3 regions of the Nonomuraea helvata genome follow, and region 1 is predicted to be linked to each of the others. Evidence: riboswitches for the same ligand, from Rfam matches in the RefSeq annotation. Region 1 holds a riboswitch; each other region holds the start of a gene.
What was found. A riboswitch is a leader RNA that binds a small molecule or an ion and turns the genes downstream of it on or off. The one in region 1 is predicted to bind S-adenosylmethionine.
Positions count from the first base shown of each region.

Region 1 (3,267 bases):
CCGGCGGTCAGCACGGCGAAGCCGGCCGCCACGAGGGGGAGCGACGTGGAGAGGGTGAGCACGGAGCCCGCCGCCGTCACGAGCAGCGCCGCGACCAGCCCCTTGGAACGACCGAGACGGCCCGCCACGCGTCCGGCGGCGGCCGAGGAGGCGGTGCCCATGGCGTAGGAGAGGAAGACGAGGGAGGCGGCGGCGGGGGTGAGGGAGAGGGGAGGGGAAGTCAGGCGGAACCCGGCGGCGTTGTAGAGCGCGACGAACGCCCCCATGGCCAGCGCCCCCACGGCGAAAGGCGCGACCAGCCCGGCCCCCAGCCGCATCCCGGCGCCGTCCTTCTGGCCGGTCACCCCTTCAGCAGTGCGCTCAGCCATGGAGTCGGTGGGCTGAGAGAGAGCCCGTGCCGCGTACAGGGCGCACAACCCGGACGCTGCCGCCACCGTCAGCAACGCGCCGTGCCACCCCATCGGCCCGGCGGTGAATCCGGCGCCGAGCCGCCCCAGCATCCCGCCGACCGAGTTGCCCGCGATCATCGCTCCCACCGCGCCGGCGAGCCGCACCGTCCCCACCACGTCGGCCAGGTACGCCGCCGCGACCCCGGCGAAGCCCGCGATCGCCACCCCCTGAACCGCCCGCATCACCAGCAGCACCGGGAAGGACGGCGCCAGCGGCAGCAGCAGCCCGATCGCCGCGGAGAGCAGCACGGACCAGAGGATCATCCGCCGCCGCCCCACCAGTCCGGCCAGCCAGGCCAGGGGGAGGACCGCCACGGCCAGCGACCCCGTCGCCACTCCGATGGCCAGCGAAGCGCTGCCCGGATCCAGCCGGAACGCCACGGCGAGCTGCGGGAGCACGGGCTGCGGCGCGTACAGGAGCGCGAAGGACGACACGCCGGCCGCAGCCACAGCGGCACTGACCCGCCGCGTGTCGGGAACCGGAGGAGCGTCGATGACCACCACGTTCGCCACGCTAAGCCAGGCTAATAAATACGTCTAATGCGTATATAGGCGATAATTCATACTGTGACGGATGAATCGGATGAGAAGCTGGCCGCTCGCCTGGCGCCGGCCCTGGCCATCCTGGCCGCCGTGGGTGAGACGGGACACGTGACGCGCGCCGCCGAACTCCTCGGCATCCCCCAGCCCACGGCGAGCCGCCGCCTCGCCGCCCTGGCGGACCTGATCGGCGCCCCGCTCGTGGTCCCCTCGGGCCGCGGCATCCGCCTCACCAGGGCGGGCCGCACCCTGGCCGCCGCCTCCACCCGCGCGCTGATCACGATGGCCGCCGCCGCCCGTGAGGTCCGTGAGGAGATCGACCCGGCCACCGGCCGTGTCGTCCTGGGCTTCCTGCACCTCCTGGGCCGCGCGCTCGTGCCGTCCCTCATCCGCGGCTTCCGCGAGTGCCACCCGGGCGTCCGCTTCAGCCTGGTCCAGGGCTCGCGCCAGGACATGCTCGACGCGCTCCGCGAGGGCGCGATCGACCTGGTGTTCGCCGCCCCCATGCCCCTGGACGACCCCGGGCTGGGCAGCACCCCGCTCGCCGACCAGGAGCTGGTGCTGTCCGTGCCGCCGTCCCACCGCTTCGCCCGCCGGGCGCGGGTACGGGCGGCCGAGCTGGTGGGGGAGGAGCTGGTGACGTTGGAGCACGGGTACGGGCTGCGCCAGATCACCGACGACTTGTGCGCGGCGGCGGGGTTCGAGCCGAAAATCGCGTTCGAGGGGCAGGAGTCGGAGACCGTACGGGGGCTCGTGGCGGCGGGGCTCGGCGTGGCGATCCTGCCCCGCTCGGAGTCCGCCTCGGGCGTGGTGGAGATACCGCTGTCCCCGCCGGTGTTCAGGACGATCGGGGTGAGCTGGTCGAAGGAGGCGCGGCTGACGCCGGCCGTGCGAGCCTTCAGGGATCACGCACGCGCGGGAACCACCGACCTCGGCCCCGGCTTCCGCCCCGCGTGACCTCCCGGCGGATTGACGGTGTCCGCCTGTTTCAGGCAGGATCCTGACTCGTTGATCATCCAGAGGATCTGAGGGACCTGGCCCTGTGACGGTCCGGCAACCTCCCCGGCGGAGCTCCGCAGGAAAGGTGCCAATGCCAGGAACGATGAGGGAGAGCTGATGAGCGTACGCCTTGATGTTCCTGTCCTTGCCGGTGATCTGGTGCGGCTGGAGCCGCTGGCGATGCGGCACGCGCCAGATCTCGCGGAGGCGGTCGAGGAGGATCGGTCGTCCTACGAGTTCACGCTGGTGCCGCGCGCTCACGAGATACCGGACTACCTGGCGGCCCAACTCGCCCGCGACGGGCTGACCCCGTTCGCGCAGGTCCGGCTCACCGACGGCAAGGCGGTGGGATGCACCGGGCTGTGGGATCCACGCAGGTGGCCGGACCGGCCGGAGCTGCGGGCGATCGAGATCGGCTTCACCTGGCTGGCCGCCTCGGCGCAGGGCACCGGCATCAATGCCGAGGCGAAGCTGTTGCTGCTGTCGTACGCGTTCGACGTGCTCGGCGTCGCCCGCGTCGACCTGAAGACCGACGCCCGCAACCACCGCTGCCGCCGGGCCTTGGAGCGACTCGGCATCCCCTTCGAGGGTGTGCTGCGCGCCTGGTCCATGTCGTGGGCGCGCGGCGAGGAGGGCAAGGTCCGTGACTCGGCCATGTTCGCCGTGGTCGCCACCGAATGGCCTGCCGTCGAACCGGTACTGCAAGCCCGCATCACCGCCGCGAGCTCCCCTTCATCGGCCCCGGACGGGCCAAACTGGTGACCATGACACATGATGGCGACGCGGGGGTGCCGGGGTCGTTGGCGAGGGTGCTCGCGGACGTGACGGCCGAGCGGGCGGCTCAGGACGCGAGGTGGGGCATGCAGATCCTGCCGGACGGGACCGGAGACGAGGGGACGGTGGCCGAGTCCGACCAGGCCAGGCGCGAGACGGAGGCCGCGGCCGCGGGCGGGGTGCTCACGTGGAGACACATCCTGACGGAGGAGGTGATGGAGGCGTTCGCGGAGACGGACCCCGAACGGTTGCGAGCCGAGCTGATCCAGGTGGCCGCCGTCGCGGTCAAATGGACCCAGGCCCTCGACCGCCGGCCACCCTCAGCGGAGAGCGACCCTGACCGCGCAGCACCGCGAGAGCGCTTCCGGGCCATCGTCGACGTGCACGTGCTCCTCCTCCGCGACATCCACGACGAGTCCGGCGACGGCATCCACGGCGAGACTCACAGCGGGACTCGCGGCGGCACCGACGGTGAGTCCCACGCCGCGACTCGCCCCGGGATCCA
Region 1 covers NZ_BAAAXV010000001.1:190,565-193,831, reverse strand. Annotated here, with positions in the region: gene ABD830_RS00830 (MFS transporter) at 1-962, opposite strand, end outside; gene ABD830_RS00825 (LysR family transcriptional regulator) at 1,017-1,946, shown strand; SAM riboswitch class I at 1,999-2,098, shown strand; gene ABD830_RS00820 (GNAT family N-acetyltransferase) at 2,106-2,750, shown strand; gene ABD830_RS00815 (NUDIX hydrolase) at 2,753-3,267, shown strand, end outside.

Region 2 (3,267 bases), on a different contig from region 1:
CTCGGGGCGCTGAGCCTGCTGTTCCTGGCGCTCGGCGGCGGGCGGATCGGACTCGACGGCCTGTTCGGCGCGAGGTTCCGCAGACGCGGGGAGCGCCGGGCCGCCGAGGAGGAGCTCGCCAGGTACGCGCCCGCTCCGGAGCCCTCGAACGTCACACCGGTGAGCGGCGAGCCCACGAGGCCCTACCCGTCCCAGGAGCCACGGGTGCCCAGGCAGTCCGGCGAGCGCCGGGCAGGCATGATCGACGACGATGACATGAGGGACATCGACGCCCTCGTCTCCGACGAGCCGCCGCCGCCGCACAAGCCCCCGAACAGGGGCTGAGGGTCAGCGGGCGACGAGCTCCCGCAGGGCCTCGACGAGCCGGTCCACGTGCTCCTCCGTGGTGCCGATGCCGATCGAGGCCCGCACCGCGGAGGCGGTGCCGTCCTCGCAGCCTCCATCGGAGGTGCCCAGCAGGTGCCGGACGAACGGGTGCGCGCAGAACTTCCCGTCGCGCACCCCGATGCCGTACTCGCCGGAGAGCACCTCGGCGACCTCACGGGCCGAGTAGCCGTCCACGGTGAACGACACGATGCCCACGCGCGGGTGATCGTCCCCCCACAGCGACAGCTCGCGTACGCCCTCGATCGAGGGCAGCCCGGCCCGCAGCCGGGCGATCAGCCGCTCCTCCTCCCGCACCAGCGCGGTCCAGCCGGTGGCCGTGAGCGCGTCGCAGGCCGCGGCCAGCGCGATGGCGCCCAGCACGTTCGGGGTGCCCGCCTCGTGCCGCGGCTCGGGGTCGTCGTGCCACTCGGTGTCGTCCCCCACGGAGCGCACCGCGCCTCCGCCCTTGAGGTACGGCTCACTTTCCGCGAGCCAGTCCCGCCGCCCGATCAGCACCCCGGCGCCGAACGGCGCGTACAGCTTGTGCCCGGAGAAGGCCACGTAGTCCAGGTCGAGCGCGGTCAGGTTGAGCGGGCGGTGCGGTACGAGCTGGGCGGCGTCCACCAGGATGCGGGCCCCGTGCCGGTGGGCGATGTGGGCCAGGGCGGCGATGGGCCAGAGCTCGCCGGTGACGTTGGAGGCGGCGGTGACCACGAGCAGCTTCGGGCCGTCGATCCCGGCCAGCGCCTCGTCGGCGGCGCGGACGGCCTCGCCGGGGAAGGCGGGCGGCGCCAGCCGTACGGAGTTCTTCCAGGGCAGGAGCGAGGCGTGGTGCTCGGTGTCGAAGACCACCGTGGTCGTGCCGGCGGGCAGGCAGCCGGCCAGGAGGTTCGTGGCGTCGGTGGTGTTGCGGGTGAAGATCACGGCGTCGTCCGGGCGGGCGCCGACGAACGCCCTGACCGTGTGGCGGGCCTGCTCGTAACGGGCGGTGGTGAGCTGGGAGGCGTAGCCCGCGCCACGGTGGACGCTGGAGTAGGCCGGGAGCGCGGCGGTGACGGCGGCGCTGACCGGCTCGAGACAGGGCGCGCTGGCGGCGTAGTCGAGGTTGGCGTAGCCGACGAGCCTTCCGCCCTTGACCGGCACCTCGAGATCGGCTCCGAGCACGGTGGGGATCGGCCTGCTCGTGACGGCGGGAGCCGCCTCGGCGTGCTGGGCGGGGGCGGGGCTGAAGATCGTCAAGGTGGACACTGCACATCTCCCTCAGGGTCGTCGGGACCCCTGGAAGCAGCCACGGAGCCCGCGCTTGCCCGCCACACCTCGTGACGGACCAGGTCTTCACCCGGGGCACCCCGCCGCGGACGCGAGGGTTGCCGGCCAGCTAGCCGGGGCTTGTCGCTGGCACTCATGACCTACGACCCGCACTATAACCGAAACCCCACCTTCAATCGCAAGTCGCGAACTTCTGCGCGCCGTCACTCGTTGCTACCGGAAACCCCGCCCACGTAGTCATGGAGGTAGGCAGATGTTGGACTGGGTGACGGACCCACAGATCTGGATCGGCTTCTTCACCCTGGTCGCCCTGGAGATCGTGCTGGGCATCGACAACATCATCTTCATCTCCATCCTGGCCGGGAAACTGCCCCCTGAACAGCGCGACAGGGCCCGCGTGATGGGTCTGGGCGCCGCCCTGATCACCCGCCTGCTCCTGCTGCTCGGCCTGTCGTGGGTGGTGCAGCTCACCGAGCCGCTGTTCGCCGTCCTCGGCCACGAGATATCGGGACGCGACCTGATCCTGCTGCTCGGTGGCCTGTTCCTGCTGGGCAAGAGCGTCACCGAGATCGGCCACAGCATGGACGCGCCCGCGGAGAAGGACGGCAAGAAGGCCGCTGCCGCCTCCTTCGCCTCGGTGATCCTGCAGATCATGGTGCTGGACATCGTGTTCTCGCTCGACTCCGTCATCACCGCCGTCGGCATGGTGGACCAGCTCGGCGTGATGATCGCGGCGGTCGTGGTGGCGGTGGTGGTGATGCTGTTCGCCTCCGGGCCGATCAGCAGGTTCGTGGACCGGCACCCGAGCATCAAGATGCTGGCGCTGGCGTTCCTGGTGCTCATCGGCGTGGTGCTCATCGCCGAGGGCTTCGGCCAGCACATCCCCAAGGGCTACATCTACTTCGCGATGGCGTTCTCGCTCGTCGTCGAGCTGCTGAACATCCGGGTGCGCAGTAAGCGCGCCCACCCGGAGCAGCAGGATTCCGCTTCTAAGATGAAATAGTGCGCTTTGACCCTTGGGATCCGAATTTCGTGGCCCACCCGTACCGCGTGTACGACGAGCTGAGGCGCGAGTCGCCCGTCAGCTACTTCGAGCCGACCGACCAGTGGCTGATCTCGCGCCACGCCGACGTGAACGCCCTGCTCAGGGACCGCCGCCTGGGCAGGTCCTACCTGCACGTGGCCACGCACGAGGAGTTCGGCAGGCCGCCGGAGCCCGGGTTCCAGGAGCCGTTCTGGCGCGTGATCAGGGCCGGCATGCTCGACGTGGAGCCGCCGGTGCACACCAGGCTGCGCCGGCTGGTCTCCAAGGCGTTCACACCCCGCATGGTCGAGTCCCTGCGCCCCCGGGTGCGCGCCATCGCCGCGGGCCTGGTGGACGCGTTCGTGGAGAAGGGCGGCGGCGACCTGATCGCCGAGGTGGCCGAGCCGCTCCCGGTGACGGTGATCGCGGAGATGCTCGGCATCCCCGACCAGGACCGCCACCTGCTGCGCCCCTGGTCGTCGGAGATCTGCGGCATGTACGAGCTCAACCCGACTCCCGAGGCCCAGCACACGGCGGTACGCGCGGCGTCGGAGTTCGCCGGCTACCTCAAGACGCTGGCCACGGAGCGGCGGCGGACCCCCGGCGAC
Region 2 covers NZ_BAAAXV010000009.1:2,212,569-2,215,835, forward strand. Annotated here, with positions in the region: gene ABD830_RS43690 (DoxX family protein) at 1-324, shown strand, start outside; gene ABD830_RS43695 (aminotransferase class V-fold PLP-dependent enzyme) at 328-1,614, opposite strand; SAM riboswitch class IV at 1,661-1,776, opposite strand; gene ABD830_RS43700 (TerC family protein) at 1,889-2,638, shown strand; gene ABD830_RS43705 (cytochrome P450) at 2,638-3,267, shown strand, end outside.
Region 2: linked by a shared signal. The riboswitch ahead of ABD830_RS43695 (aminotransferase class V-fold PLP-dependent enzyme) and the one ahead of ABD830_RS00820 (GNAT family N-acetyltransferase) in region 1 are both predicted to bind S-adenosylmethionine.

Region 3 (3,267 bases), on a different contig from region 1:
GCGACAGGATCGGGCCCTCCTTGGCGACCAGGTTCATCCCGTCACGGATGGGGTTGACCAGCAGCACGTCGGCCATCCGGTACGCGGCCAGCGAGCGCGGGTAGTCGTCGTTGACGTTGAGGATCAGCGGGTCCCAGTCCTCGGTGGCGTACTCGTCCTCGATCTCCTGCGCGCGGCGCTGCACCGACGCGGTGTACTCGCGGTATTCGGGCAGGTCGTGCCGGCTCGGGTACGCGAACGCCAGATGCACCACCTTCCCGTGCCACTCGGGGTGCGCGTCGAGGAACTCGCGGTAGGAGATCAGGCCGCGCACGATGTTCTTCGACAGCTCGGTGCGGTCGATGCGGACGATCAGCCGCCGGTCGCCCACCTGCTCCCTGAGCGCGGCCATGTGCGACTCGACGTCGGGCTCGCAGGCCCGCTCCCACAGCGCCTCGCCGTCCACGCCCAGGCTGTGCACGCCGATGCGGGTGGTCCTGCCCTCGTAGGTGACGCTGCGGCCGGCGCGGTCGGCCTCCGCGCCCAGGAGCGCCTCACAGCAGTCCATGAACGCCTGCGCCCACCTGTCGGTGAGGAACCCGGCATGATCGGCGCCCAGGATGCCCTCCAGGACCTCTCCGGCCACTTCGTCGGGCAGCAGGGAGAAGTATTCCGGCGGCGCCCAAGGGGTGTGGCTGAAGTGGGCGATGCGCAGGTCCGGCCGCTCGGCGCGGAGCATCGCCGGGGTCAGCGTCAGGTGGTAGTCCTGCACCATCACGCGGGCGCCGTGGCCGGCCTCCTCGGCCAGCGCCAGCGCGAACGCGCCGTTGTAGTCGCGGTACGACTCCCACTCGCGCTCGAACCTCGTGCCGAAGTTGGGCGAGTTGGGGATGTCGTAGAGCAGGTGGTTGACGAACCACAGGGTCGAGTTGGCGACGGAGTTGTAGGCCCGGTGAAAGGTGGCGGGCGGGATGTCGAGCATGCGCAGCGGGCCCGTGTCGTAGCCGGCCTGATCGATCCTGCCGCCGGGCGCCAGGCGGACGGCGCTGCGGTCGCCGTCGGACAGCGCCGCGCAGACCCACAGCACGCCGTCCTTCCTGACCACCCCGGACAGCCCGGACACCAGGCCGCCGCCACCGCGTTTCATGGTCAGCTCGCCGTCGTCGGAGACGGTGAACGAGACGGGTCCTCTGTTGGAGGCCACCAGAACGCTGTTCATCTAGGCTCCCTTCGCCCATAGGATCCCAGCTATGGCGCTTGATGAGCTAACCGAGGAACTCGCACGTTCCGCCGCAGCCGGAGATCATCGCGCACTTGGCGAACTTCTGGCTCGGATCGAGCCCGATGTGATGCGTCACTGCGCCCGGATCTTGCCCTACCACCAGGACGCCGAGGAGGCCTCGCAGGACACGTTGCTGGCCGTGGCGCGCAACATCGGGCGGTTCGAGGGCAGGGCCAGGTTCAGCACCTGGCTCCACATCGTGACGGCCAACTGCGCGCGCACCACGTACAGGTCGCTGAAGCGGAGGGCGGCCGAGCAGAGCTCCGACGAGCTGCCCATGCAGAAGCCCGACGTGCGGCGGGTGAGCGTGATCGCCGGATCACGGCTCGACCTGCTGGACGCCATGGAGGCGCTGGAGGCCGACAAGCCGGACCTGGCGCAGGCGCTGGTGCTGCGCGACATCGTCCAGCTCGACTACAACGAGGTGGCCGAGCAGCTCGGCATCCCGCTCGGCACCGCCAAGTCGCGCATTCACCAGGCGCGGAAATACGTGCAGGGCGTGCTGGGTGATGACTATCGTTGAGACATCGCATCTCACCTGCTGAGACAAGTGGCCATTTAGGCCCCCTGGGCAGGTAGAGTCCATTTCAACAACTGAATATTGCTCATCCAGAGGGGTGGAGGGACCGGCCCTACGAAGCCCCGGCAACCCTCCCGGCTTGAGGCTCGCGACCTGGCGAGGCCGACCGGGACAAGGTGCCAATTCCGGTCTGCGGTCAAGGTGGCCGCGGGCGAAGATGAGGGAAGGCCTCGCTTCATGTCGCTCGACTTTGGTCCTGCTGTCGGTCTGTCCTGCCGCGAATGCGGTACGCGTTACCCCCTCGGTCCCAGCTTCGCGTGTCTGGAGTGTTTCGGGCCGCTCGAAGCGGCCTATTCCTTCGGCACCGTGACCCGCGCGGACATCGAGTCGGGTCCATCCAACATCTGGCGTTACCGGTCGTTGCTCCCCGTTCCTGTCGATGTCGCCAGTAAGCCCAACATGAACCCCGGATGGACCAAACTGGTCAAGGCCGGAAACCTTGGGCGCGCGCTCGGTCTGAAGTCCCTGTACGTCAAGGACGACTCGGGCAACCCCACCCATTCATTCAAGGACCGCGTGGTCGCCATCGCCGTCGAGGCGGCGCGTAACTTCGGCTTCCACACGCTTTCCTGCTCCTCCACCGGCAATCTCGCGGGCGCGGTCACCGCCGCGGCGGCGCGGGCCGGGCTCGAGGCGTGCGTGTTCATCCCGGCCAACCTCGAAGCGGCCAAGATCGCCATGGCCCGGGTGTTCGGCGGCAAGCTGATCGGCATCGACGGCACGTACGACGAGGTCAACAGGTTCTGCTCCGAGCTGATCGGCGACCCGCTGGGCGACAAGTGGGGGTTCGTCAACGTCAACCTGCGGCCGTACTACGCCGAGGGCTCGAAGACGCTGGCCTACGAGATCGCGGAGCAGCTCGGATGGCGGCTGCCCGAGCAGATCGTCATCCCGATCGCCTCGGGCTCGCAGCTCACCAAGATCGACAAGGGTTTCCGTGAGCTGGTGCAGCTGGGCCTGGTCGAGGACACGCCGTACAAGATCTTCGGGGCGCAGGCGGCCGGGTGCTCGCCGGTCTCCACCGCGTACAAGGCGGGGCACGACGTCGTACAGCCGGTCAAGCCCGACACCATCGCCAAGTCCCTGGCCATCGGCAACCCGGCCGACGGGCCCTACGTCCTGGACATCGCCCGGCGCACCGGCGGGGCCGTCGAGGACGTCACCGACCCCGAGATCGTGGCCGCGATCAAGCTGCTGGCCTCGACCGAGGGCGTGTTCGCCGAGACGGCGGGCGGGGTGACCGTGGGCGTGCTGAAGAAGCTCGCCGAGAGCGGGCGGCTCGATCCCGAGGCCGAGACCGTGGTCCTCAACACCGGCGACGGACTCAAGACGCTCGACGCGATCAGCGACGACGCCAAGCCCACGGCCGTGATCCGGCCCTCCCTCGACGCGTTCCGCGCGGCTGTCTGACAACCAGGAAAGGCGA
Region 3 covers NZ_BAAAXV010000009.1:2,660,074-2,663,340, forward strand. Annotated here, with positions in the region: gene ABD830_RS45745 (alpha,alpha-trehalose-phosphate synthase (UDP-forming)) at 1-1,198, opposite strand, end outside; gene ABD830_RS45750 (RNA polymerase sigma factor) at 1,230-1,784, shown strand; SAM riboswitch class I at 1,864-2,005, shown strand; gene thrC (threonine synthase) at 2,019-3,251, shown strand.
Region 3: linked by a shared signal. The riboswitch ahead of thrC (threonine synthase) and the one ahead of ABD830_RS00820 (GNAT family N-acetyltransferase) in region 1 are both predicted to bind S-adenosylmethionine.